DNA from 3 places in the Massilia sp. H6 genome. Region 3 is predicted to be linked to each of the others. Evidence: predicted binding sites of a transcription regulator. Region 3 holds the regulator's gene; each other region holds the start of a gene.
What was found. Region 3 encodes sigma-54, which starts transcription at its own class of promoters, with help from an activator protein. Its sites were predicted from a motif close to TGGCANGNAANCTGCTTT; they were not measured.
Positions count from the first base shown of each region.

Region 1: the regulator sigma-54 is predicted to act here: its motif matches at 3,814-3,831, upstream of NRS07_RS00690 (PEP-CTERM sorting domain-containing protein).
Region 2: the regulator sigma-54 is predicted to act here: its motif matches at 2,506-2,523, upstream of NRS07_RS03890 (PEP-CTERM sorting domain-containing protein).

Region 1 covers NZ_CP103371.1:160,322-166,566, forward strand. The annotation lists gene NRS07_RS00680 (D-amino acid dehydrogenase) at 1-1,039, shown strand, start outside; gene NRS07_RS00685 (YfaP family protein) at 1,097-2,371, opposite strand; gene NRS07_RS00690 (PEP-CTERM sorting domain-containing protein) at 2,385-3,770, opposite strand; gene NRS07_RS00695 (YchJ family protein) at 4,048-4,488, shown strand; gene NRS07_RS00700 (carboxyl transferase domain-containing protein) at 4,517-6,139, shown strand; gene NRS07_RS00705 (enoyl-CoA hydratase/isomerase family protein) at 6,153-6,245, shown strand, end outside.
Region 2 covers NZ_CP103371.1:870,811-877,055, reverse strand. The annotation lists gene NRS07_RS03900 (response regulator) at 1-1,240, shown strand, start outside; gene NRS07_RS03895 (alpha/beta fold hydrolase) at 1,403-2,275, shown strand; gene NRS07_RS03890 (PEP-CTERM sorting domain-containing protein) at 2,566-3,123, shown strand; gene NRS07_RS03885 (glutathione-independent formaldehyde dehydrogenase) at 3,290-4,429, opposite strand; gene msrA (peptide-methionine (S)-S-oxide reductase MsrA) at 4,677-5,201, shown strand; gene NRS07_RS03875 (family 16 glycosylhydrolase) at 5,336-6,245, opposite strand, start outside.
Region 3 covers NZ_CP103371.1:692,933-705,959, forward strand. The annotation lists gene NRS07_RS03070 (transglycosylase domain-containing protein) at 1-247, opposite strand, end outside; gene ychF (redox-regulated ATPase YchF) at 416-1,507, shown strand; gene bla (metallo-beta-lactamase) at 1,564-2,133, shown strand; gene NRS07_RS03085 (hypothetical protein) at 2,151-2,327, shown strand; gene NRS07_RS03090 (MOSC domain-containing protein) at 2,388-3,233, shown strand; gene NRS07_RS03095 (diguanylate cyclase) at 3,342-4,460, shown strand; gene NRS07_RS03100 (cation:proton antiporter) at 4,502-6,481, opposite strand; gene NRS07_RS03105 (KpsF/GutQ family sugar-phosphate isomerase) at 6,558-7,580, shown strand; gene NRS07_RS03110 (HAD family hydrolase) at 7,580-8,122, shown strand; gene lptC (LPS export ABC transporter periplasmic protein LptC) at 8,141-8,743, shown strand; gene lptA (lipopolysaccharide transport periplasmic protein LptA) at 8,773-9,333, shown strand; gene lptB (LPS export ABC transporter ATP-binding protein) at 9,330-10,103, shown strand; gene NRS07_RS03130 (RNA polymerase factor sigma-54) at 10,106-11,602, shown strand; gene hpf (ribosome hibernation-promoting factor, HPF/YfiA family) at 11,659-12,012, shown strand; gene NRS07_RS03140 (enoyl-CoA hydratase/isomerase family protein) at 12,181-13,027, shown strand, end outside.

The DNA of each region.
Region 1 (6,245 bases), 540 kb from region 3:
CCAGGACACCGGTCCGCTGCATTTCCGGCCAGAAGCCGACCTGCGCCAGTACCGCTGGCTGGCAAGCTTCCTGGCCCACTGCCGCGCCGACGTCAACCGCAAGACCACGGCCAAGCTGCTGGCCCTGGGCGAACTGTCGCGCCAGGGCATGAAGCAGCTCGAAACGACGATCCCGTTCGATCAATTCGCATGGCGCGACGCCGGCAAGCTGGTGGTGTTCCGATCGCGCGACCAGTTCGTGAAAGCCGCCGGCAAGGCCGGCGCCGGAGAAGTCTGGTCACCTGCCGAATGCGCCGCGCGCGAACCGTCGCTGGCCGCAGCCGAGCCGCTGCTGGCCGGCGGCATCTTCAACAGCGGCGAAGCGGTGGCCGACTGCCATGCCTTTTGCCTGGCGCTGGCCGCACGCCTGCGCGCCCATCCGCACTTTCAGGGTTTCGTGGGCGGCGAGGCGCGGCGCCTGCTGGCCGACCGGGGCCGCATCACCGGCGTCGACATCGAGACCGGCACGGGGGTGCACACCATCGCCGCCGACAGCTATGTGCTGGCGGCCGGCATGCAGAGCCGCACCCTGTCCGATACGGTCGGCATTGCCCTGCCCTTGTACCCGCTCAAGGGCTATAGCCTGACTGCACCGATCCGGGCGGATGACGTGGCGCCCGAAATCAGCGTCACCGATTTCGAGCGCAAGGTGCTGTACGCGCGCATTGGCAGCAAGCTGCGCGTCGCGGCCATGGTCGACATGGTGGGCGAAGACCTGCGCCACAACCGCAAACGGGTGGACAGCCTGATCCGCCAGGTGCGCGAGACCATGCCGCGCGCGGCCGACTACTCGCAACTGTCGGTCTGGGCCGGCCTGCGCCCCGCCACCCCGAGCAGCGCCCCGATCATCGGTGCCACGCCGTATGCCAACCTGTGGCTGAACGTGGGCCACGGCCCGCTCGGCTTTACCTTCGCCTGCGGCAGCGCCAGCCTGCTGGCCGGCGCGATGCAGGGCGAGGCGCCGCCGTTCGCGCTCGACGGGCTGACCCTGCGAACTTGACGCTGCCAGGCAGGGCCGGGGGCGCCAGCCTGCGCCTGGCCCGCCTGTCTTGCTGGCTTACTGGCCTTCGATCGCGAACGAGAACTGCCCGGTTTCCGGATCCTTCGTCACCACCACGTCGGCCACGGGAACCGGACTATCGTTGCCGCTGCTGCCGCGCGCCGCCGGCAAGGCTTTGGTGAAGGTCCGTTCTTCGCTGGACGTCTTGACCGTGACCTTGGCCGTTTCACCACCCGATCCCGCATAGTAATTGACGCCGATGCGGTAGCGCCCGACCGCGCCGGCACGCTCGCGCAGCGCGCTACAGCTGAGCACATAGTGCTCCGGTCCGAACGACGAGGTGTCATCCAGGTCGAGTTCGCCGAACTGGCCGACCAGGGAGCGGTAAAAGACGTGGTAGTTGGTCGGTTCGTACACGTGCAGATCGACGTCCGGTTGCGCGCCCCAGGTCAGGGTCACGGTCACCGCGCCGGCGGCGGTATTGGACTGTGGCTGCTGCAAGCCCTCCGAGGTCTGGATTGCTCCGCTGACGATAAAATTCCTGGCCGATCCGTCTGCCAGGTAGGCCTCGACGAAGCCATGGGCAAGGGAATCGCTGCTGGCATCCACGCTGTCGTTGGCAGACATCGGCGGGGATAGGCCCGCCAGGCGCTTGGCCAGCTCGACCCCGCCGATTACGAGGTCTTGCGAGAAGCGCACATGGCCCACCAGGGACTTGCGGGAAGTGGACTCGGGGCTGGCCACCGGCACCATGGCGAAATAGGGCTGGTAGCGGCTGGCGTCGAGCCGTTGGTAGGCCAGGTTGGCGTAGATGTTGCCCTGCGAATGGCTGACCAGCACGACCTTCTTGCCTTCGTCGATGTCGGAGGAATACGACGCCACATGGGTGCCCACGTCGGCATTGCCCGCCGCTGTCCCCATCAGCTCCTGGATCGACTGGTTGGTCAGGAAGTCGTTGAAAGTGCGTACCACTTCAGGGGGCAGCAACGACAACAGGCGGGTATCGCGCAGCAGGAAGGCGGCCAGCAGGGTTGGCCACTCGTTGCTTAAGGTCTGGCGCGCCGCTTCGGTAATGTCGCCAAGGCGCCCGGCCGAGCTGTTGAATGCCAGCTTGGTCGAATACCGGTCGCGGTCGGGCTCGGACAGGGCCTGGTTGACGAGGAAGGCAATGCGCCGCTTGCCGTCTTCCGCATCGCCATGGGTCGGCTCGCCGCGGCCGACGCCGTTGCCGTAGTAGACCACCGTGCCCTGCGCAGTACAGACGTCCTGCGCCTGGAGCGACATGCTCACGCCCAGGCCCAGGGACAACAGAATGACATTCGCTAGTTTCATGGTCGTCCTCACCTTAGTTGGGCAGCGAATCGGGGGCGAAGCTGCAGCTGTTGCGCCACTGCGAAACAGGCCGTCCCGGGAAGACCTGCCCTGACAGGCGCCGGTCATGCGCGCGCCAAGCCGTGAAGCGTTCCGGCGTATTGGTGGTGATGGCGATGACGCTCTTCCACGCGTTGTCTTCCATGTCGATATAGCCCAGGCATTCCATGGCGCGGCTGAAGGCGCTGGCAGCACTCATCGACGCCCCCTGGTCGGTCGCCAGGATCCCGCGCTGTAGCGCAGCAGCGACATCGAGCAGTCCCAGCACCCGCTTTTCCGAATCGCCGAAGTTGGTGGCGATATAGATTTCGACGTCGTCGCGGATGCCGTTGCGGTTGCTATCCACGCCGGCCAGGCCGGCATTGCCTTCCGAACCTGGGTCGGGCGGCAACGCCGGGCCGGTATAGGCCAGCACCCGAAAGGTCGGGGTGAATTTGACCTGGGTCGGGTTATGGAAACGGATAACAAAATTTCCCGTTGCGGCGCCCGGGTTGACAGTGGCCGCAGCGGTGGGCAGCCTGACCATGGGTTTGCCGGCGGGAGACAGATTGCTGGCGTTATTGACGGAGACGGTGGCCGGCAAGCCGGTAATCTCGACGAAGACCGGAGTCGACATCGCACTGCTGCCGTTGTTGCGCACCGAGATGACGCTGTCAAAGGTGCCGGTCGCCCGGTTCAGCACCAGGGCGCTGCGCTGTACCGTGGCTTGTGCGCTCACGTCGTTGATGGCGGCCTGCGCGGAAGCGCCGGCAACCAGCAGGCACGCAAACACGGCACTGCGGCGCCGGCTCAACAGCACCGCGACCAGGCCTGCGCCCAGCAGCAGCAGGCTTGCCGGCTCGGGCACTGCCGTCGCTCCTTCCGGCGTGACCACGATCGACAGCTGGGCTGGTGCGTAATTCTCAGTCAAGCCGTTGCTCAATACGAACAGGGCGTTGGCGCCGCGTGGATCGCCAGTCTGGAACAGCGAAGTACCGGTGGCGTCGATGAAGGACAGCGAGAAGGAGTCGGGGAAGCCTCCCGCGCCTGAGGCGAGCAAGGTGGCGTCCAGGGTGAAGGCAAAGCCGCCGAAAATATTCGGCAGGTCGAACACCAGCGAGGAAATCAGGAAATTGTCAGTGATGGTGTACTGCCCGGCCGACTGGATCACCGCCCCTTCTACGGCGGTTGGGGCAGTCGACAGGTTGCGTATGAGGACACTGCTCCCATCGAGGCCATCGCCATCGATGAGGTCGAGGTAAAGCTTGCCTGCGAGAGGCGCGGGTGTCCCGTTTGCCTGGAGCTGGATGTTGATCGGCGCGGCCTGCACGCCACCGCTAAGCAAGACAAGTATCGAGAGACACCATAACAAGCGCTGCATCGTATTTCTCCATCAGATTGATCAAGGAACTGCTGAGCTGGCGCTAGCATTTTTTATGCCAAAACGTATTTACGTTTAAAAACAACTGGTTACATATTCCCACATAAACGTGGTGTAAATAAAACCGACAGTAACAAAATTTTCACGAAAAAAATTGAATGATGTACATCAAAGTTTGTTAAGGATCGGGCTGCCTTTGGCAAAAAGGCGTGGTACGGGCCAACGCCAGCAGCGACGTAATTTATGGGCTGGAAGGAAATCGCGGATAATCTGCCTTATGCCGAAACCAACCATCGCCCTGCCTTGTCCCTGCGGCGGCCCCTCCTTGCAGACATGTTGTGGCCCTTTTCTCTCGGGAACAGCGTTGCCGCCGACGGCCGAGGCCCTGATGCGCTCGCGCTACACCGCCTACGCCCAGAAGAACGAGGCATATTTAGTTGACACATGGCATCGAAGCACCCGGCCGGGCGAACCTGTCATCGACGAGAAAGAACCGATCCGCTGGCTCGGCCTCGAAATAAAATCTGCTTTACGTTTACGTCAACGTAAAGTAAATTCGACGGACGATCCAGACAGTGACACGGTCGAATTCGTCGCCCGCTTCAAGGTAGGGGGACGTGCGCACCGTCTGCACGAAGTGAGCCGTTTCCTGCGCGAGCCTGACCCTGACACCGGGGCGCCGCGCTGGTATTACGTGGACGGCAGTTTTCCCACATAAGCAAAACAAGATAGAGACAGAGGACGGTATGCCCCAGATCGAGAGCAAACTCAACCCGCGTGGCGAAGACTTCAAGTCCAACGCCGCCGCCATGCAGCTGATCGTCGACGACCTGCGCGCGAAAGTCGCGAAGATCGCGCTGGGCGGCGGCGAAGCGGCCAGCGCCAAGCACGTCGCGCGCGGCAAGCTGCTGCCGCGCGACCGCGTGCAGATGCTGCTCGACCCAGGCACGCCCTTCCTCGAATTTTCCCAGCTGGCCGCCTACGAGATGTACAAGGATAAGGATGGCGTCGGCGCAGCCCCGGCGGCCGGCATCATCACCGGCATCGGCCGGGTCAGCGGCCAGGAATGCGTGATCGTCTGTAACGACGCCACCGTCAAGGGCGGCACCTATTACCCGATGACGGTGAAAAAACACCTGCGCGCCCAGGAGATCGCCGAGCAGAACAACTTGCCCTGCATCTACCTGGTCGACTCGGGCGGCGCCAACCTGCCGAACCAGGACGATGTGTTCCCGGACCGCGACCATTTCGGCCGCATCTTCTATAACCAGGCCAATTTGTCGGCCAAGGGCATCCCGCAGATCGCGGTCGTGATGGGCTCGTGCACCGCCGGCGGCGCCTACGTGCCGGCCATGAGCGACGAGTCGATCATCGTCAAGGACCAGGGCACCATCTTCCTGGGCGGTCCGCCGCTGGTGAAGGCGGCGACCGGCGAAGTAGTGACGGCCGAAGACCTGGGCGGCGGCGACGTCCACACCCGCCTGTCGGGCGTGGTCGACCATCTGGCGCAAAACGACCTGCATGCACTGTCGCTGGCGCGCACCATCGTGGCGAACCTGAACCGCACCAAGCCGGTACAAGGCGCGCTGCGCGAGAGCTGCGAGCCGAAATTTTCGCCGCAAGAACTGTACGGCGTGATCCCGGTCGACACCCGCAAGCCCTTCGACGTGCGCGAAGTGATCGCCCGCGTGGTCGACGGCAGCGAATTCGACGAGTTCAAGGCGCGCTACGGCACCACGCTGGTGTGCGGCTTCGCCCATATTTTCGGCATGAAGGTCGGCATCATCGCCAACAACGGCATCCTGTTCTCGGAATCGGCGCTGAAAGGCACCCATTTCATCGAACTGTGCTGCCAGCGCAAGATCCCATTGGTCTTCTTGCAGAACATCACCGGCTTCATGGTCGGCCGCAAGTACGAAAACGAAGGCATCGCCCGCAACGGCGCCAAGATGGTCACTGCGGTCGCTACCGCCGCGGTGCCGAAGTTTACGGTCATCATCGGCGGCTCTTTCGGCGCCGGTAACTACGGCATGTGCGGCCGCGCCTTTTCTCCACGCTTCTTGTGGATGTGGCCGAACGCGCGCATCTCGGTGATGGGCGGCGACCAGGCCGCATCCGTGCTCGCTACCGTGAAACGCGACGGCATCGAGGGCAAGGGCGGCCAGTGGTCGCCAGACGAAGAAGCCGCCTTCAAGCAGCCGATCAAGGAGCAATACGAGCACCAGGGCCACCCGTACTACGCGTCGGCGCGCCTGTGGGACGACGGCATCATCGATCCGGCCGATACCCGCACCGTGCTGGGCCTGGGCTTATCAAGCGCGCTCAATGCGCCGATCGAAGACACGAAGTTCGGCGTGTTCCGGATGTAAGGACAACAACAATATGGAATACCAGACTCTCACCATCGCCATCGACGACAAGGTGGCCGCCGTTACCCTGAACCGTCCGGAGCTGCGCAACGCCTTCAATGAACAC
Region 2 (6,245 bases), 170 kb from region 3:
GATCGAGACGATCGTCGGCGGTGGCCTCTGGAACACCTTGGTCGACCGGAACCAGCTCGAGAATGTCGTATTGAATCTTGCGATCAATGCGCGCGACGCCATGAGCGGCGCCGGCAAGCTCACTATCGAGCTGGGCAACAGCTGCCTCGATGACGGGTATGTGCTGTCGGCACCCGAAATCTCGGCGGGCCAGTATGTCATGCTCGCGGTTTCCGATACCGGAAGCGGCATGCCGGCCGAGATTATCGAACGGGCCTTCGAACCTTTCTTCACGACCAAGCCAGAAGGACAGGGAACTGGCCTGGGACTGAGCATGGCCTACGGCTTCGTCAAGCAAAGTGGCGGCCATATCAAGATCTACAGCGAACTCGAGCACGGCACTACGATCAAGATCTACCTGCCCCGCTCTTTCGAATTGGAAGAAGAAACGCCTTCTCGCATCAAGGCGCTCGTCGTGGGCGGCACCGAGACTGTTCTCGTCGTCGAGGACGACCTGAAAGTGCAAATGACCGTCGTGGATATGCTGACCCAGCTCGGCTACCGGGTCCTGAAGGCCAACGACGCGCAAAGTGCGTTAACTGTGATCCAGAGCGGCATCGAGATCGATTTACTGTTTACCGATGTGGTCATGCCCGGTCCCCTGCGCAGCCCTGAGCTGGCGCGTCAGGCGCGCCAGATTCTTCCCCAACTGCGCGTGCTGTTCACATCTGGCTATACGCAGAACGCCATCGTGCACGGCGGCCGTCTCGACCCGGGGGTGGAGCTGCTCAGCAAACCCTACGGGCGCGATGACCTGGCGCGCAAGGTGCGCGCCGTCCTGGCGGGCAAGCCCGCTCCGGCAGCGCCGGCGCCGCTGGCCCGGCCGTCAGGGCCAGATGCCGAGCCAGGCGCCATTCCGGTAGCAAAAAAGCGCATCCTGCTGGTGGAAGACAATGCCGACCTGCGAGCCATTACCTGCGACATGCTCGCCCTGCTTGGTTACGATGCCGCGGCTGTCGCCAGTTCGGAAGAAGCCCTCACGATGCTCACGGCCAGGGCATTCGATATCGTGTTTACCGATATCCACCTTCCTGGAATGTCGGGAACAGCGCTGGCAAGTCACATTCGATCCAGCTATCCGCATTGCCGTATCGTGTACGTCAGCGGCGCAGGCTGCCCGCCAGGCGAGCATGGCGATACTGCAACGCTGACCAAGCCATATGACCTGATGGGTCTGAAAAGCCTGCTCGACACCCTGTAGCGGCCGGCGCCCCGAGCGGCGCGGATCGGTCGAGCTGATGCACCCCTGCCAGACTCAAGGCTGGCGCGTCGCTTCGAACCGGATGTCTAACGAACGCAGTCTTTGTCCCCGCTGCGCTAGGCTTGCAGCTTCTGCACGCCAGTGCAATTGGGAGAATTGATCATGCATCACGTTCGTTGCGGTACCGGCAAGCCCTTACTATTGCTCCATGGCCTCGGCGGCCATTGGAAAAGCTGGACTCCGATCCTGGCTGATCTCGCGGCGAAGCGCGAAGTCATCGCGGTGGACCTGCCCGGCTTCGGCCGCACGCCGAAACTGGCCGGCGAGACCTCGATCCGCACCCTGGCGGATGAAACCACCGCTTTTCTCCATGCCAATAACTTGAGCGGCATCGATGCAGTCGGCAGCTCGATGGGTGCGCGGCTGGTGCTGGAACTGGCGCGACGCGGTGGAATTGTCGGTGGCGTGGTAGCGCTTAACCCGGGCGGCTTCTGGCAGGGGTGGGAGCGTCACGCGTTCTTCAGCTCGATCTACCTGTCGATCCGGCTACTGAGGCTGCTGCGTCCGGTATTGCCGGCGATCTGCGCCAACCCAGTTGGCCGCGCTTTGTTGCTGGCGCAATTTTCCGCCAGGCCGACCAGACTGGCGCCGGACACGGTGAGCGATGAATTATGCAGTTATGTCGCCTCGACGGGGTTCGATGAGCTTCTGGCCCAGCTCGCCTACGGCGAAGAGCAACAAGGGGCTCCCCGCAACAGCATTGCGCATCCGCTCGTCATCGGCTGGGGACGGCGTGACCGGGTCTGCTTTCCCCGGCAAGCCAGGCGCGCGCTGGCCTTGTTCCCGGATGCTCAACTGCACTGGTTCGATCGTTGCGGCCATTTCCCGCACTGGGATGCGCCAAGCGAGACGACACAACTGATCCTGAGCGCCCTCTCCGGTGCGCGCGCCACTGCTTCGCTTGCAGTTTCGCACGATGATGATCGATTGCGCCAAGAAGAACGCTTGAGCCTGCAGTTACGGTCCACGACTTGACTTGACGTTCATTGCGACGCCATCGATAAACACTGCCGAGCTCGGTGCCTGGTTGACCGGAGAACATGCGGTCAAGCCTTGCCTGATGGCTTGGCAAGTTAGACTTGGCCTGTCCAGCCCAGCCAATGAGCTGCTATCGAACGTATTCGCCCTCATCTATCCTGTCGGAAATTTTTACATCTTAAATTTCGAAAAAAAATATTCCTTTTGAAATCAATTAGTTGCCTAGGTGACACACTAATTGCATTAAGTTAATTTCCAACTAGAATAGATATCCAAAGAGGGAATTCATGAAAAAATTCGTAGCAGTCCTGGGGCTTGTTCTCCTGGCCCACAATGCACAAGCTGACACAATGACCACCGATTTTACGGCTGCTCAGTACCATCACTCTGGTCCTGTTACCTCACTGGCCAATCTCACGCTAACCCTGAACCCTGACGGATCGGTCGCAGCGCTGCTCAAGCCTGTCAATCCGACCCAAAATTGGAAAGGTGCCGGTATCGATTCTGCACAGTACTTCTCCACAACAAATTTGAGCCAAGGGTATAGGACTGGCTGGGGAACATCATTCGGGAATTTTAATGCAGGCCTCTACTGCTTTTCGCCCAAATGCACTGGCTCGGTTACGTGGACCATCGGTGAAGCAGGCAGTTTCCGCTCAGTGAAGGATGTGTTTTCTGGCACTAATTCTGCTTATGACGCATTTTTCTATACCGACACCAATCAACAATTCGCGGGCATGTTTGCTGCGGTTGATACTGGCACCGTCCCAGAGCCAACGAATATCGCCCTGCTCGGGCTAGGCTTGGCCGGTTTGGCAGCGGCGCGTCGTCGCCGACAGGCATAAGATTTTCTGTTCTACGAGAGCATGAACCAAGGCAGGTGGCGGTAAGCGCAGCTTCATCTGCTGCCTGCTGCCTGCTGCCTTGAGCAGCAACGGTCACCCCAGGTTCAAGGCGCTGGCTGCCAACCCATGCGGATTGGCAGTTCGCTGTCGACGGTATTGATGCGCTTTATTTCCCCGGCTTGAGCACGACCTTGGTCCATCCATCTGCCCGCTTGTCGAACTGCTCATAGCCCTTGGGCGCCTCATGCAGGGCGAGTTCGTGCGAGATGATTGCCGAGGGCTTGGCGCGGCCTGCCTGGATCAGCTTGGCAAGGTGGCGATTGTAGGCCTTGACGTTGGCCTGGCCGGTGGCGATGCGCTGCCCCTTGAACCACATCTGGCCGAAGTCGAAGGCCAGCTTGCCCTCTTTGGCAAGCTCGCCCTTGGCGCCCGGATCTTCTGGCAGGAACACACCCACCACGCCAATGCCGCCAGTCGCCTTGACCGTCTGCACCAGGTTGTTCATGGTCAGGTTCGGCACTTCCTTGCCGTGCTTGTCGCAGCACTGATAGCCGACGCATTCACAGCCACAGTCGGCGCCCTGGCCATCGGTCAGGTCGAGAATCTGCTGTACCCCGCCCTTCTCGGTATCGTCGATCGGAATGGCGCCCATCTCCTGAGCCAGCTTTAGACGGTCCTTGTGGGTGTCGACCACGAATACCCGGCTGGCGCCCTTGATGTAAGCCGACATCACCGCCATCAGTCCGACCGGGCCGGCACCGTAGACCACGACCGAATCGCCGGGCCGCATGCCGGCCAGTTCGGTGGCGTGATAGCCGGTCGGGAAAATGTCGGACAGCATGACATAATCATTTTCCTTTTCCTGCGCATCGTCCGGCAGCACCAGGCAATTGTAGTCACCGTAGGGTACGCGCAGCAATTCGGCCTGGCCGCCGCTGTACGGCCCCATGCCGGCGAAACCATAGGCGGCCCCGGCGACACCCGGATTGGTCGTCAGGCAAAAGCCGGACAGGCCACGCTCGCAGTTTTCGCAAAATCCGCAGCCGATATTAAATGGCAGGCACACCCTGTCGCCAACCTTGACGCGGTCGACTGCCTTGCCCACTTCGATCACTTCGCCCATGCTCTCGTGGCCAAGGATGCGGCCGCTCTCCATGCTGGTACGGCCTTCGTACATATGCAAGTCGGAGCCACAGATATTGGTAGTGGTGACGCGTACCAGAACGTCGGTCGGCTTTTCGATCTTTGCGTCGGGCATCTCCTTAACCTGGACGTCGCAGGGGCCGTTGTAGACGAGTGCTTTCATGGAAATCCTTCCGTGTTGAAAGTTTTCGGTGGCGGCCGAGCGCCGCAACCTTGGCCAACCACTGTGCGGCGTAAATTGCAAAGGCGCGGTACGCGAACTAACAGAAGTCCTACATTACGGCTGCCCCGATCCTTCACCGTTGCATCCTTGCCGCCATGTGGCCCGGCACGCGACAGGCGCGGCAACGAACATGCCAACGTGGGAAGATGTACGCTTTCGCCACCACTCATTCAAGCAAAGGGAACCAATGACAGCGCAAACTGAAACCGCCATCCTCGCCGGCGGCTGCTTCTGGGGCATGGAAGAATTGCTGCGGCGCATACCCGGTGTGCTTTCAACACGCGTCGGCTACACCGGCGGCGATGTGGCCAACGCCACCTACCGCAACCATGGCACCCACGCCGAAGCACTTGAACTGGTGTTCGATCCGGGCCAGATCAGCTATCGCCAGATCCTCGAGTTTTTCTTCCAGATCCACGACCCGAGCACGCCGAATCGCCAGGGTAATGATCGGGGCATGAGCTATCGCTCCGCCATCTATTATCTCGATGATGCGCAAAAGCGCATGGCCGAGCAGACCATCGCCGACGTCGATGCCTCCGGTCTCTGGCCAGGCAAGGCTGTCACCGAAATCGCGGCGGCGGGACCATTCTGGGAGGCCGAGCCGGAACACCAGGACTATCTGGAACGCAATCCGAATGGATATACCTGCCATTTTATCCGGCCGGACTGGAAGCTGCCGGTCCGACCGGCGTCGACTGCACAGGAATGAGATTCTTGTGTCGGTGCTTCGATTGCGCCCCGGAGCATGAACCACGGCGCCGCCGGGCGTGAAACTTCCTTACCAGAAGGACAAGATCACCGTAGGTAGCCCCGGGGGCGCATTGGCTTGCGTCACACCTTCTCTCAGCGGGCGTAAATCGCGTAATTATCTAGATAGTAGGTATCGCCCGTATAGCTGTTCGGATTGATCAGCAAGACCAACCGGTTGACGGCGGTATCCGCCGTCGCGCCGTCAAGCCGATCGTCGAGCAGGAACTTCAGGCGCTGCCAGCCGTTCTGCGCCACTGTGCGGGTGCTATAGCGCGAGTGGCGCCCCGTCGGGAAGTTGCTGGCCGTGGCAGTACTTCCATTCTCCATTTGAAGCAGCATGGGGGTACCCACCGGGGCCGTGCTGTACACATCGAGATAGACCGCCTGCTCGCCACGGATATATGGCCCAGCGTCAGGAATCTGGTTGGTGGAGGCAGAAATAAGGTCGTACTGGGTGGCAGCACTGCGTACGTATCGGGCCACGCTCGCCGAACCGTTGAGGCTATCCGGCGCGGGATTGGTAGCAGTTTGATTGAGCGTACCGGTAACGCTGACATAACTGAGCTTGCGATTGGCTTCGAAATCGTCCAGCATCACCGACTGGCGCAACACCGGTGACACCGTCACCGGCAGGCTCTTGGTAAAGGAGCCGCAACTATTGGTCACGACCACCGACACGTTACCCCCAGCGGTTCCCCAGTTGACGGTCAAGGATTTGCCGCTCGATGTCTGTCCGGTTGGAGAAGACCAGGCATAGCTGGACCCCGTGCCTGCCTCGTCCACGACAGTATAGGTAGCGGCGCTGTTCGGTTCCACAATGTGCGCTCCGCTCAGGGACGGCTGGGCGCCGTCATAGACGCGGACGTAGTCGACCTGCAGGGTTTGCGGTAGCGCGGCATCGTTCACCTGACCGCCGAGATTGCCCCCCACCGCCAGGTTGAGGATGAGGTAGTACTTGTAGTTTTCAAACGTCCAATCCGCCCCGTTAGCCATGTCCGAAGGA
Region 3 (13,027 bases):
GCGCGACGGCCGAGGAAATCGTCGCCAGCCCCTGGCCGGTGCCGATACTCAGGCCATAGTGTCCGAAGAAGCCGGGGGCCTCGACCCGCAGCAGGATGGCGCTCTGGCGCTGCGACAGGGGCGCCAACTGCGGCACCGGCACCGAGGCGAGGGCGGCGTCGAATGACACCCATGCCCAGAGCGCGGCCATCGCCAGGTAGGCGAGGATGAGAGTAGGGGCAAGCAAGAGGATGCGGGAGCGTTTCATGAGACAGGATGGCAGGAGTCATCGAAGCGGCCCCATTCTACCCATTGCCTGGCCGGCGTCCCGGCACGCCGCTTTTTTCGGCAACCTGCTCCTTCCGCGGTTACAATGTGGGGTTTTGGAGCCGGGCTTTCATTCCGCTCCGCGTCCACCGAATCAGAAAGAATTCCCATGAGTCTCCAATGCGGCATCGTCGGCCTGCCTAACGTCGGCAAGTCCACCCTGTTCAACGCCCTGACCAAGGCCGGCATCCCGGCCGAGAACTACCCGTTCTGCACGATCGAGCCGAACGTCGGCGTGGTCGAGGTGCCGGATCCGCGCATGCAGGCGCTGGCCGATATCGTCAAGCCGGAGCGCATGGTGCCTGCCATCGTCGAATTCGTGGACATCGCCGGCCTGGTGGCGGGCGCGTCGAAAGGCGAGGGCCTGGGCAATCAGTTCCTGTCGCACATCCGCGAAACCGACGCCATCGTCAACGTGGTGCGTTGCTTCGAAGATGACAACGTGATCCACGTCTCCGGCAAGGTCAACCCGATCGACGACATCGAGGTCATCCAGACCGAGCTGGCGCTGGCCGACCTGACCGCCGTCGAAAAGGCGATCCACCGCGAGAACAAGAAGGCCCGTTCGGGCGACAAGGACGCGGCCAAGCTGGTCGCGATGTGCGAGCGCATCCTGCCGCACCTGAACGAAGGCCAGCCAGTGCGCACCATGGGCCTGGACGCCGACGAGATGGCCCTGATCCGTGACCTGCACCTGATCACCGCCAAGCCGGCCATGTACGTGGCCAATGTCTCCGACACCGGCTTTACCAACAACCCGCTGCTGGACCAGCTGACCGAATTTGCGAAGAAGCAGAACGCGCCGATCGTGGCAATTTCCGCCGCCATCGAAGCCGAAATCGCCGAGATGGAAGATGCGGACAAGAAAGACTTCCTGTCCGACATGGGCATGGACGAGCCGGGCCTGGATCGCCTGATCCGCGCCGCCTACAAGCTGCTCGGCCTGCAGACCTATTTCACCGCCGGCGTCAAGGAAGTGCGCGCCTGGACCGTGAAGGTCGGCGCCACCGCACCACAAGCCGCGGGCGTGATCCACACCGACTTCGAGCGCGGCTTTATTCGAGCCCAGACCATTGCCTATGACGACTACATCGCCCTGAAGGGCGAAGCCGGCGCCAAGGAAGCGGGCAAGATGCGCGCCGAGGGCAAGGAGTACGTGGTCAAGGATGGGGATGTGCTGAACTTCCTGTTCAACGTCTGATCGACGTTGCAATCGAGGGCCCTGCGGGGCCCTTTTTTTGTCTGGAGCATTGTCGAATGATGAACAACACGATGACACTGGCTGCCCTCGCACTGATAGGTGCTGCGGCGTCCAACGCTGCTATGGCGCAGGATGCCATCACCTGCACCTCCTGCGACGAATGGAACCAGCCCACTACCCCCTTCAACATCCACGGCAACACCTACTACGTCGGCACCGCCGGACTGTCCGCCGTGCTGGTCACTGGCCCGCAAGGCCACGTCCTGTTAGATGGCGCGTTGCCGCAATCGGCGCCGCTAATTCAGAAGAACATCGAAGCGCTCGGTTTCAAGATGACGGACGTTAAGCTCATCCTGAATTCGCACGCCCACTTCGACCACGCCGGCGGCCTGGCCGCCTTGCAGCGTGCCAGCGGCGCGACCATCGCCCACAGTCCGCATGGCGCCCAGGTGCTGCGCGACGGCACGCCGGGCACGGACGATCCGCAGTACGATCCGAACGAGCGCTTTACCATTGCGAAAGTCGCGCAGGTAAAAGAAGTCGAGGATGGCGCCACCCTGGCGGTCGGCCCGCTGCGCTTTACGGTCCACTATACGCCCGGCCACACGTCCGGCGGCACCACCTGAGCCTGAAGTGCGATATCGTGATCGCCGCCCATCCTGCCGCCACCGACGCCTTCGGCAAGGCTGCCGCCAGGACCGCGCAATCGAACCCCTTCATCGATCCGGATGGCTGCCGCAAGCTCGCAGCTGGCGCGACGCGCAACCTTAACGCCCGCTTGCAGCGCGAACGCGACGAAAAGGCGAAAGCGGCCCGCTGACCGTGCCTTTGGCGGCATTGCCTGCCATACTGTCGGCCTTTATCCGCAAGGTTTGACAGCATGGCTACCGTGACCGAACTCGTTATTTACCCGATCAAGTCCTGCGCCGGCATCGAGGTAGAAGAGGCGCAATGCGGCATCGATGGTTTGTTCGCGCAGGGCGTGCACGACCGCGAATGGATGCTGGTCACGCGCGAAGGGCTGTTCCTGACCCAGCGCGAGTTCCCGCGCATGGCGCTGGTGACGCCCCGCATCGCCGGCGACGCGCTCGATCTCGATGCACCTGGCATGCCGCTGCTGCGCCTGCCGCTGGCGCACGATGCGGGCGCACCGACGATCACGGTGCAAATCTGGGACGACCACATCGCCGCCGCCGATTGCGGCGACGCCGCCGCCGCCTGGTTCGCTGCTGTTCTCGGCACGGATTGCCGGCTAGTGCGCTTTCGCCCGGACACGCAGCGTGCGACCAGCACCAAATGGACCGGCGGCGCCCCGGCGGCAACCCGCTTCGCCGACGCTTACCCGATCCTGCTGATTGGCCAGGCGTCGCTCGACGACCTGAACGCGAAGCTGGTCAACGCCGGCCGCGCGTCTTTGCCCATGAACCGCTTTCGCCCGAACCTGGTGGTCGATGGCCTCGACGCCTTTGAAGAAGATTTCCTGGCCTCGCTGGACGCGGGCGGATTGATGCTGCGGCCGGTGAAACCCTGTGCGCGCTGCCCGATCCCGGCGATCGACCAGGCCACGGGCAGCATCGGCCCCGACCCGCTCGACATCTTGCAGTCCTACCGCGCCAACCCGCGCATGGATGGCGCGGTCTGCATGGGCATGAATTGCATCGTCGCCCAGGGCGCGGGGCGGCGCCTGCGCGTCGGCCAGGAGCTGGAAACCACGCTGAGGTTTTGACCGGGCGTAAAAATTTTGTGTCGCAAAATCGCCCATCTTCGGGCGGTTTTCGTTTTCAAGGCCGGTCAGATGGCGTAATGTTACGGGTATTGCTGAAAGGAATTTTCGATGCACGAGCCAGATACGCTAACGCGAGAACTGATGTTGGAGAACGAGACCCTGCGTTCCCGCATGACGTACCTGCTCGAGCAAGCCGAACGCAACCATTCGATCATGACGCGTCACCAGGCTTTCGACCTGCAGATCGTTGGCGCCGGGTCGTTCCAGGAACTGGTGACGACGATTTTCCGCACGCTGCCGGTCATCTCCGAACTCGATACGGTAACGCTGTCGCTGGTCGATCCCGACGCCGACATCTATACCGTCATGCACAAGCTGGGCGTCGACTATGAGCAGCTGCCCGACCTGAGTTTCTGCGAGCATGCCAGCGAACTCGGTTTCGACCATGTCGAGGGATGTCCGCCGCGCCCGCTGCTCGGGCCTTATGCGCCGTCGCAGCACTGCGCGATGTTTCCGCACCCGCCAGCCGGGCTGCAGACCGTGGCGCTGGTGCCGCTGCTGCGCAATGCACGCCTGATCGGCAGCCTGAACCTGGGCAGCGCCGATGCGGGCCGCTTCACGCCGGCGCTGGGCACCGATTTTCTCGAGCACATGGGGTCGATCATCGCGATCTGCCTCGAGAACGTCATCAGTAACGAAATGCTCAAGTTCATCGGGCTGACCGATGCGCTCACCGGGGTCTACAACCGGCGCTACATCGACCGCCGCCTGGTGGAAGAGATCGCGCGCGCGCGCCGCCAGAGTTACCGCATCTCGTGCATGTACATCGATATCGATCACTTCAAGAAAGTGAACGACTCGGTCGGGCATGGCGGCGGCGACGACGTGCTGCGCGAGGTGGCGGCGCGCATCAAGGCCGAGCTGCGCATTTCGGATGCGCTCGGGCGCTTCGGCGGCGAAGAGTTCGTGGTGCTGCTGATCGATGCGAACCTGGACAGCGCCAGCGTGGTGGCGCAGCGGATTCGCGCCAGCGTTGCCGCCACGCCGATGCAACTGTCGAGCGGCGAGCATGTAACGGTAACGGTGTCGATCGGCGTGGCCACGCTCGATGATTTCGAGCGCGACCACGCCATCGAGGGCGTGGCGCAAGAACTGGTGGCACAGGCCGATACAGCCTTGTATCGCGCCAAAGCCGATGGGCGCAACAGAGTCGTCACGATCTCCTAGGCTGCGCACAAAACCGGCCCAGCCTATGGGCTACCGGATTTCTACAGCAAACGGCTTTCCGCCCGGTTTACCGCTTCTCCCGCTCCACGCAGTACCAGCACATCGCCTACCAGCAGCAGCGTCTGCGGCGTCCAGCCCAGGCTCTGGCCATTGCGACGCAGCGTCGTGACTTCGGCGCCGACTTCTTCCAGCGCCATCTCGGCGATGCGCTTGCCGACCGCGGCCGCTTCGCTGCGCAGGGTCACCGAATGCAGGCGCACATAAGTGTGTTCGGGATCGTCCGAGACGTCTCCGGCACCATGGAAGTAGCCACGCAACGAGGCATAGCGTTCGTCGCGCGCGTTCTGCACGCGGTGCACCACGCGGCGCAGCGGCACGCCCATTACCACCAGCGCATGCGAGGCGAGCATCAGGCTGCTCTCGAGCGCCTCCGGCACCACTTCGGTGGCGCCGGCCTTTTTCAGGATATCGAGATCGCTGTCGTCATGGGCACGCACGATCACCGGCAGGTTCGGCGCCAGCTCGTGCACCAGGTGCAGCACCTTCAGCGCCAGGGGAGTATTGGCGGAGGTGATCACCAGCGCACTGGCGCGGTTGATGCCGGCCGCGATCAGGGCTTCGCGGCGCGCGGCGTCGCCGTAGGACACGTTGGCGCCGGCAGCCTGCGCTTCTTGTACCCGTTCGGGGTCCAGGTCGAGCGCATACCAGGGCAGCTTTTCTTCGCTGAGCATGGTTGCCAGGCTCTGGCCGCTGCGGCCAAAGCCGAGGATGATCACATGCTTGTGGGTTTTCATGGTGCGGCTCGCGAGCTGGGTCAGCTGCAGCGATTGGGCCATCCATTCGTTGACAGCCACCTTCAGCACCAGCTTGTCCATGTTCTGGATCACGAAGGGCGCCAGCAGCATCGATAGCACCATCGAGGCCAGCACCAGCTGGATCAGGAAGGGATCGATCAGCTTCGAGCCCGAGGCCAGGTTCAGCAGCACAAAGCCGAATTCGCCGGCCTGGGCCAGCGCCAGGCCGGTGCGCATCGATACGCCGTCGCGCGAGCCAAAGGCCTTGGCCAGCAAGGCGATGATCGCGAACTTGAGCAGTACCGGGAACACCAGCAACGCCAGTACCAGCCACCAGTGCTCCAGCACCAGCCTGACATTGAGCAGCATGCCCACCGTAATAAAGAACAGCCCGAGCAGCACATCGCGGAAGGGCTTGATGTCTTCTTCCACCTGGTGCTTGTACTGGGTTTCAGAGATCAGCATGCCGGCGACAAACGCGCCCAGCGCCAGCGACAGGCCGGCCTGCTCGGTAACCCAGGCCAGGCCGAGCGTCACCAGCAGCAGGTTGAGCATGAACAGCTCTTGCGAGCGGCGCTTGGCGACGATGGTGAACCAGTTGCGCATCAGCTTCTGGCCAAAGATCAGGAGCAGGGCCAGCACGAAGGCGGCCTTGACGGCGGCCCAGCCGAGCGTTACCACCAGTTCTTCGGGCGGGCGCGCCAGCGACGGGATCATGATCAGGAGCGGCACCACGGCCAGGTCCTGGAACAGCAAGATGCCGATGATGCGGCGGCCATGTTCGCTCTCGAGCTCGAGCCGCTCGGTCAGCATCTTGACCACGATCGCGGTCGACGACATGGCCAGCGCGCCGCCCAGCGCGAACGCCGCCTGCCAGCTCACGTGCAGATCGGGCGCCCAGTAAGAGATGAACAGGGCGCAGCCCATGGCCACGGCGATGGTCACCACCACCTGCGCCAGGCCGAGCCCGAATACGATGCGCCGCATCGACTTGAGCTGGGCCAGCGAGAACTCGAGCCCGATCGAAAACATCAGGAAAACCACGCCGAATTCGGCCAGCGTACGGGTGGCCGGACTGTCCTCGGCCAGCGCCAGCGCGTGGGGGCCGATGATCACGCCGACGGCCAGGTAGCCGAGCATCGGCGGCAGGTGCAGCATCCGGAAAGCGACTACGCCGAGTACGGCGCAGCCCAGCAGGAGCAGGGTCAGTTCAAGTCCGGAATGCATCGTCCCCAGGGGTCATTGTCTTAGTTTGTTACGACTGGCAAGTTTTTTGCTTACCCAATTCGTTTATACTGCGATGATGAGTGTAACCGATGAAAAAACAATGCTGAAAAGTTTCGACACCGACCAGGCCCGCCGCATGCTGGAGCTTGGCCGCGAGACCCTTGCCATCGAAGCGGATGCGATCCGCGCGCTGCATGCACGCCTGGGCGACGACGACCATTTCGTGCGCGCGGTACAGCTGCTGTACGGCTGCACCGGCCGCGTGGTGGTGTCGGGCATGGGCAAATCGGGCCACATCGGCCGCAAGATCGCCGCCACGCTGGCCTCGACCGGCACCCCGGCCATGTTCGTGCACCCGGGCGAGGCCGCGCACGGCGACCTGGGCATGGTCACCGCGCAGGATGTGTTCATCGCCATCTCGAACTCGGGCGAATCGTCCGAGCTGCTGGAAATTTTGCCAGCTGTCAAAAGAATGGGCAGCCAGGTCATTTCCATGACCGGCAAGCCGGCTTCGCGCCTGGCCAGGCTGTCCGAGATCCACCTCGATATCTCGGTGGCCAAAGAAGCCTGCACCCTCAACCTGGCGCCGACTACCAGCACCACCGTCACGCTGGCGATGGGCGACGCGCTGGCCGTGTCGCTGCTCGACGCGCGCGGCTTTCGCGAAGAAGATTTCGCCATGTCGCACCCGGGCGGCGCCCTTGGCCGGCGCCTGCTGACCCATGTGCGCGACGTCATGCGTAGTGGCGAGGCCATTCCCGCGGTGGCCCCTGACACGCCGCTGGCCACAGCGCTGCTCGAAGTGTCCCAGAAGGGCATGGGCATGACCGCCGTGGTCGACGCCGAAGGTCGTCCGGTCGGGGTGTTCACCGATGGCGACTTGCGCCGCCTGATCGAACGCCTGCACGACTTTTCGAATATCCTGATCCGCGACGTGATGCATGCCGGGCCGCGGACCGTCCATCCGGAGCAGCTCGCGGTCGATGCCGTGGCCGTGATGGAAGAATTTCGCATCAACCAGATGCTGGTGGTCGATGCCGACGGACGCCTGGTGGGCGCGCTCCATATCCACGACCTGACCCGCGCCAAGGTGATCTAATGAACGCTCAACCGACCCCGCTCGACCATGTGCAGCGCGCCGCGCGTGTCAAGGTCATGATTTTCGATGTCGACGGCGTGCTCACCGACGGCAGCCTTACCTACGGTCCGGACGGCGAAGTCACCAAGACCTTCAATGTACTCGACGGCCTCGGCATCCAGCTGCTCGGCAAGTCCGGCGTGCAGACCGCGATCATCAGCGCGCGCCTGTCGCCGGTGGTGGTCAAGCGGGCCAGCGACCTTGGCATCGCCCACGTCTACCAGGGCATCCACGACAAGCGCATCGGCTTTGCCAAGCTGCTCGAGGCCACCGGGGTCAGCGCAGAGCAATGCGGCTATATCGGCGACGACGTAATCGACCTGCCGCTGCTGACCAAGGTGGGCTTCGCGGTGGCGGTGCCGTCGGGCCACCCGGACGTGCAGCACCGCGCGCATTACGTCACCAAGAACGCGGGCGGACGCGGCGCCGTGCGCGAGGTATGCGACCTGGTCATGCGTGCCCAGGGTACTTACGAACAGGCGCTCGCGCCATATCTTGCATAGGCGTTCGCGCAGCTAGCCATGGTCAACTACAAGCGCACCGCCCACCGCTGGAGGCTGCTGGGTAACATGATCATCGGCGTGTTCCTCGCCTTTGGCAGCTTCTGGCTGCTGCAGGTGATGGAGCGCGACGATTCCGACACCCGCCTGGGCGGGTCCATGAACGAGCCCGATTACATCGTCGAGAACTTCTCGTTCGTGCGCATGACCGAGCAGGGCCAGCCAAGCTACGTGGTGTCGGGCAAGCGCCTGGCGCATCAGCAAGAAGGAGACGTCTCCGAGGTCGAGCAGCCGGTGGTGCAGGGCTTGACGCCCGGCCGCCCGCGCACCACCGTGGTGGCCAACCGCGGCCGTATCTACCACCAGGAACACCGCGTCGACCTGCTCGGCAATGTCGATATCCAGCGCCCGGCCACGCCGGCCAGCGAAGCGCTGCATGTGCGCACGCAGGCGCTGACCGTGCTGCCGGACGAAGAAATCATGAAGACCGACAAGGCCATCGAGATGCAGCTCGGCGCCGCCACGATCAGCGGCACCGGCATGGTCGCCAACAATGCTACCCAGACGCTGCAGTTGGCCGGCCGCGGCCAGATCGTCTATCCGCCACGCGCGCGCCCCGACTGAGGCGTTGAGTCACTACAGGACAAGCAATCATGAAAAAATTATTTGCCGCCGCCTTCCTTGGCCTGGCTTCGCTCAGCGCCTTTGCCGAGAAGGCCGATTCGCTCAAGCAGGCCGTGATCAACTTCGACACCCTGGACGTCGACGAGGTCACGCAGACCCGCATCCTGACCGGCAACGTCGTGCTCACCCGCGGCACGCTGGTGCTCAAGTCCGACCGCGCGCTGGTGAAGGAGACGCCAGAAGGCTACATGAACGTCACGCTCACCGCGGCGCCGGGCAAGCTCGCCACCTTCCGCCAGAAGCGTGATGGCGGTCCCGACCTGTGGGTCGAGGGCCAGGCCCAGCGCATCGAATACGACGAGCGGGTCGAACTGGTGAAGCTGTTTTCCACCGCCGAGGTGCGCGAGCTCGAAAACGGTCGCATGACCAACGAAATCAAGGGGCCGTACATCTCCTACGACAACCGCAACGAAGTGGCGCAGGTGCGCAACGACGCCAGCGGCCAGAGCAAGGTCGGCGGCGGGCGCGGCACCCTGATCATCGCGCCGCGCCGGCCCGCCCCGGCCGCCCAGGAAGGCGCCAAGCAATGACGGCAGTTCCGGGTACGACGCGCGAAGGCTGCAGCACCCTGATCGTCAAGGGCCTGCAAAAGAGCTACGGCAAGCGTTTGGTGGTCAGCGACGTCTCGCTGCAGGTCGAATGCGGCGAAGTGGTCGGCTTGCTCGGCCCCAACGGCGCCGGCAAGACCACCTCGTTCTACATGATCGTGGGCCTGGTGCCGTCGGACGCCGGCTCGATCGATATCAACGGCACCGACATTTCAAGCCTGCCGATCCACCGCCGCGCGGTGCTTGGCCTGTCTTATCTGCCGCAGGAAGCCTCGGTGTTTCGCAAGCTGACAGTGGAAGACAATATCCGCGCCGTGCTGGAACTGCAGCGCACCAGCGAAGGCAAGGCCTTGTCCAAGGACGAGATCAACGAGCGCCTCGACACGCTGCTGGCCGAGCTACAGATCGAGAAGCTGCGCGAGAATCCGGCGCTGTCGCTGTCGGGCGGCGAGCGCCGGCGCGTCGAGATCGCGCGCGCGCTCGCCACCAACCCGCGCTTCGTGCTGCTCGATGAGCCGTTCGCCGGCGTCGATCCGATCGCAGTGATCGAGATCCAGCGCATCGTGCGCTTCCTGAAAGAGCGCAACATCGGCGTTTTGATTACCGATCACAACGTGCGCGAGACGCTCGGCATCTGCGATCGCGCCTACATCATCAACCAGGGGGCGGTGCTGGCCTCGGGCCGCCCCGACGACATCATCGCCAACGAAAACGTGCGCCGCGTTTATCTTGGTGAACACTTCCGCATGTGACGATGAAACAGTCCCTGCAACTACGCACGTCGCAGCACCTGGCGCTCACGCCGCAGCTGCAACAGTCGATCCGGCTGCTGCAGTTGTCCACGCTCGAACTGCACCAGGAACTCGAGCAGATACTGACCGATAACCCGCTGCTCGAAAGGCTCGACGATCCGCTCGACCATTCGGTGCGGCTGCTGGCCGATGGCGCCATTAACAATGCAGCTGCGAGCGCGCCGGCCAATGGCGAAGCGCCCGCGCAGCCGGGACAGGAAGCCGGCGCCGAGGCGTCCAAGGCCGAAGGCGAAGGCGCCGATGCGAGCGATGATGGCGCCGACCGCGATCGCGGCGAGCCCGATGGCGACTGGGGCGGCGAGGGCGGCGGCGCCCGCAGCGGCGACGACGAAGACGGCCGCCCGCAGCTCGAGGCCAGCGGCGTGTCGCTGCGCGAGCACCTGGCCGAGCAGGTGCGCACCACCGGCTGCAGCATGCGCGACCGCGCGCTGGCCGAACTCGTGATCGACGCGCTCGACGACAATGGCTACCTCGAAGAACCGCTGGACGACATCCACGCGCGCCTGCCGGGTGAACTCGACATCGAGATGGACGAATTGCGCTGCGCGCTGGCGCTGGTGCAGAGCCTCGACCCGGCCGGGGTTGGCGCGCGCAGCGCGGCCGAATGCCTGGCGCTGCAGATCCGCCGCATGCCGGGCGTGCCGCTGGTAACGCGGCGCCTGGCGCTGAAGATCGTCGAAGGCTACCTGAGCTGGTTCGCGCAGCGCGAATACACCAAGCTCAAAAAGGCGTTGGCCTGCGACGACGAAGACCTGCGCGAGGTGCAGGCCGTGGTTCGCCAGTGCAATCCGCATCCGGGTGCGGCCTTTGGAACCAACGCATCCGACTACGTGGTGCCGGACGTGGTGGTGCGCCGCGCCAAGGATGGCTGGTCGGTGATGCTCAATCGGGACGTGATGCCGCGCCTGCGCGTCAATACCCTGTATGCGAACCTGCTCAAGCAGGGAAAAAGCGAAAGCCAGATGGGCGCGCAGCTGCAGGAAGCCAAATGGCTGATCAAGAATATGCGCCAGCGTTTCGATACCATCTTGCGTGTGGCCGAGGCGATTGTAGAGCGTCAGCGCAACTTTTTCAGCCATGGCGCAGTTGCCATGCGCCCTCTTGTGCTGCGCGAGATTGCTGATACACTAGGCCTACACGAGAGCACTATTTCCCGTGTAACCACGCAGAAATACATGCTGACCCCCCACGGCATGTTCGAGCTGAAATACTTCTTCGGAAGCCATGTCGCCACCGAAGCGGGGGGAGAAGCCTCTTCCACGGCGATCCGCGCGCTCATTGCGCAACTGACAGGAGCTGAAGACCCTAAGAGCCCTTTATCCGATAGCAAGATCGCGGAAATGCTGGGGGAACAAGGTATGGTCGTTGCGCGCCGAACGGTTGCCAAATACCGCGAAGCCCTCAAGATCCCACCTGTCAGCCTCCGCAAATCCTTGTAACGCACTGTCCTTGCCAGCTCATTGCCAGGGCAGCGTAACATCTCAAAGGAGTGTGTATGAACCTCACAATCAGTGGCCACCATCTTGAAGTGACTCCCGCAATTCGTGAATACGTTCACAATAAGCTCGAGCGCATTACCCGCCATTTCGATCACGTGATCGACACGCACGTGTTCCTCGCCATCGACAATCTCACCGAAAAAGAAAAACGGCAAAAAGCCGAGATCAACCTGCAGGTCTCGGGAAAAATCCTGCATGTGGCCAGTGCCGCGCAAGACATGTATGCGGCGATCGACATGCTGGTGGACCGGCTGGACCGCCAGGTGCTCAAGCATAAATCGATGCTGCAGGATCATCATCACATCGCGCACAAGCGCATCCCGGACATCGGCGAAGCCGCCGCCGCCTAGGCACGGCAGGCAGCCATCCAAGCGAGGGCGTCCGAGGGGGCGCCCTTTTTGCATTCGGCCTGGCCGGCCGACTGCGCCGCCCGGTCTACTTTCCGATGACGCGATAAGGCTTTTGGTTTAGCACCGCGGTTCGGTAGAATGCATGTCTTTTCGATCACAGAGCAACTCATGACCGACACTGTCCTGACCCGCGTCGCCAACCGCACCGGCATCATCACGCTGGATCGCCCGAAAGCCCTCAATTCCCTGTCGCTCGACATGGTGCGCGCCTTGACTGCGGCGCTGCGCGATTGGCAGACCGATTCCGCCATCGATGCGGTGGTCATCACCAGCAGCAGCGAGAAAGCCTTGTGCGCAGGCGGTGATATTCGCTTCTTCTATGAGATGGGCCAGGTGGGTCCGACTGGCGGCAGCGCATTGCTGGAAGACTTCTTTACCGAAGAATATGCGCTCAACCACCTGATTCATTTCTATCCAAAGCCGTATATCGCGCTGATGGACGGCGTGGTGATGGGCGGCGGCATGGGCATTGCGCAAGGCGGCCCTGGCTGCGGCCTGCGCATCGTTACCGACCGTACCAAGATGGCGATGCCCGAAGTGAACATCGGCCTGTTCCCGGATGTGGGCGGCAGCCATTTCTTGTCGCACGCACCGGGCCAGCTGGGCAAGTACCTGGGACTGACCGGCCTGACGATCGGCGCGGCCGATGCCCTGTACGTGGGCCTGGCCGATGTCTTCGTGCCGGGAGAAAAGACCGGTGAGCTGATGGCGCTGGTGGAGTCGACCCCGGGCGCGCAGTTGCCAGACGCGATCCGCGCATTCGCCGCGCCGTTCGCCGCCATGGCTGGCGCCAGCGGCCTGCAGGCACAGCGTGCGGCGATCGATGCCCATTTCGGCGCCGCGTCGGTGGCGGCCATCATGGCAGCGCTGGCCGGCGACGAGACCGCGTTCGCGCAGAAGGCTTTGACCGCCATGCGCCAGCGCTCGCCCCTGATGATGTGCGTCACCTACGAAC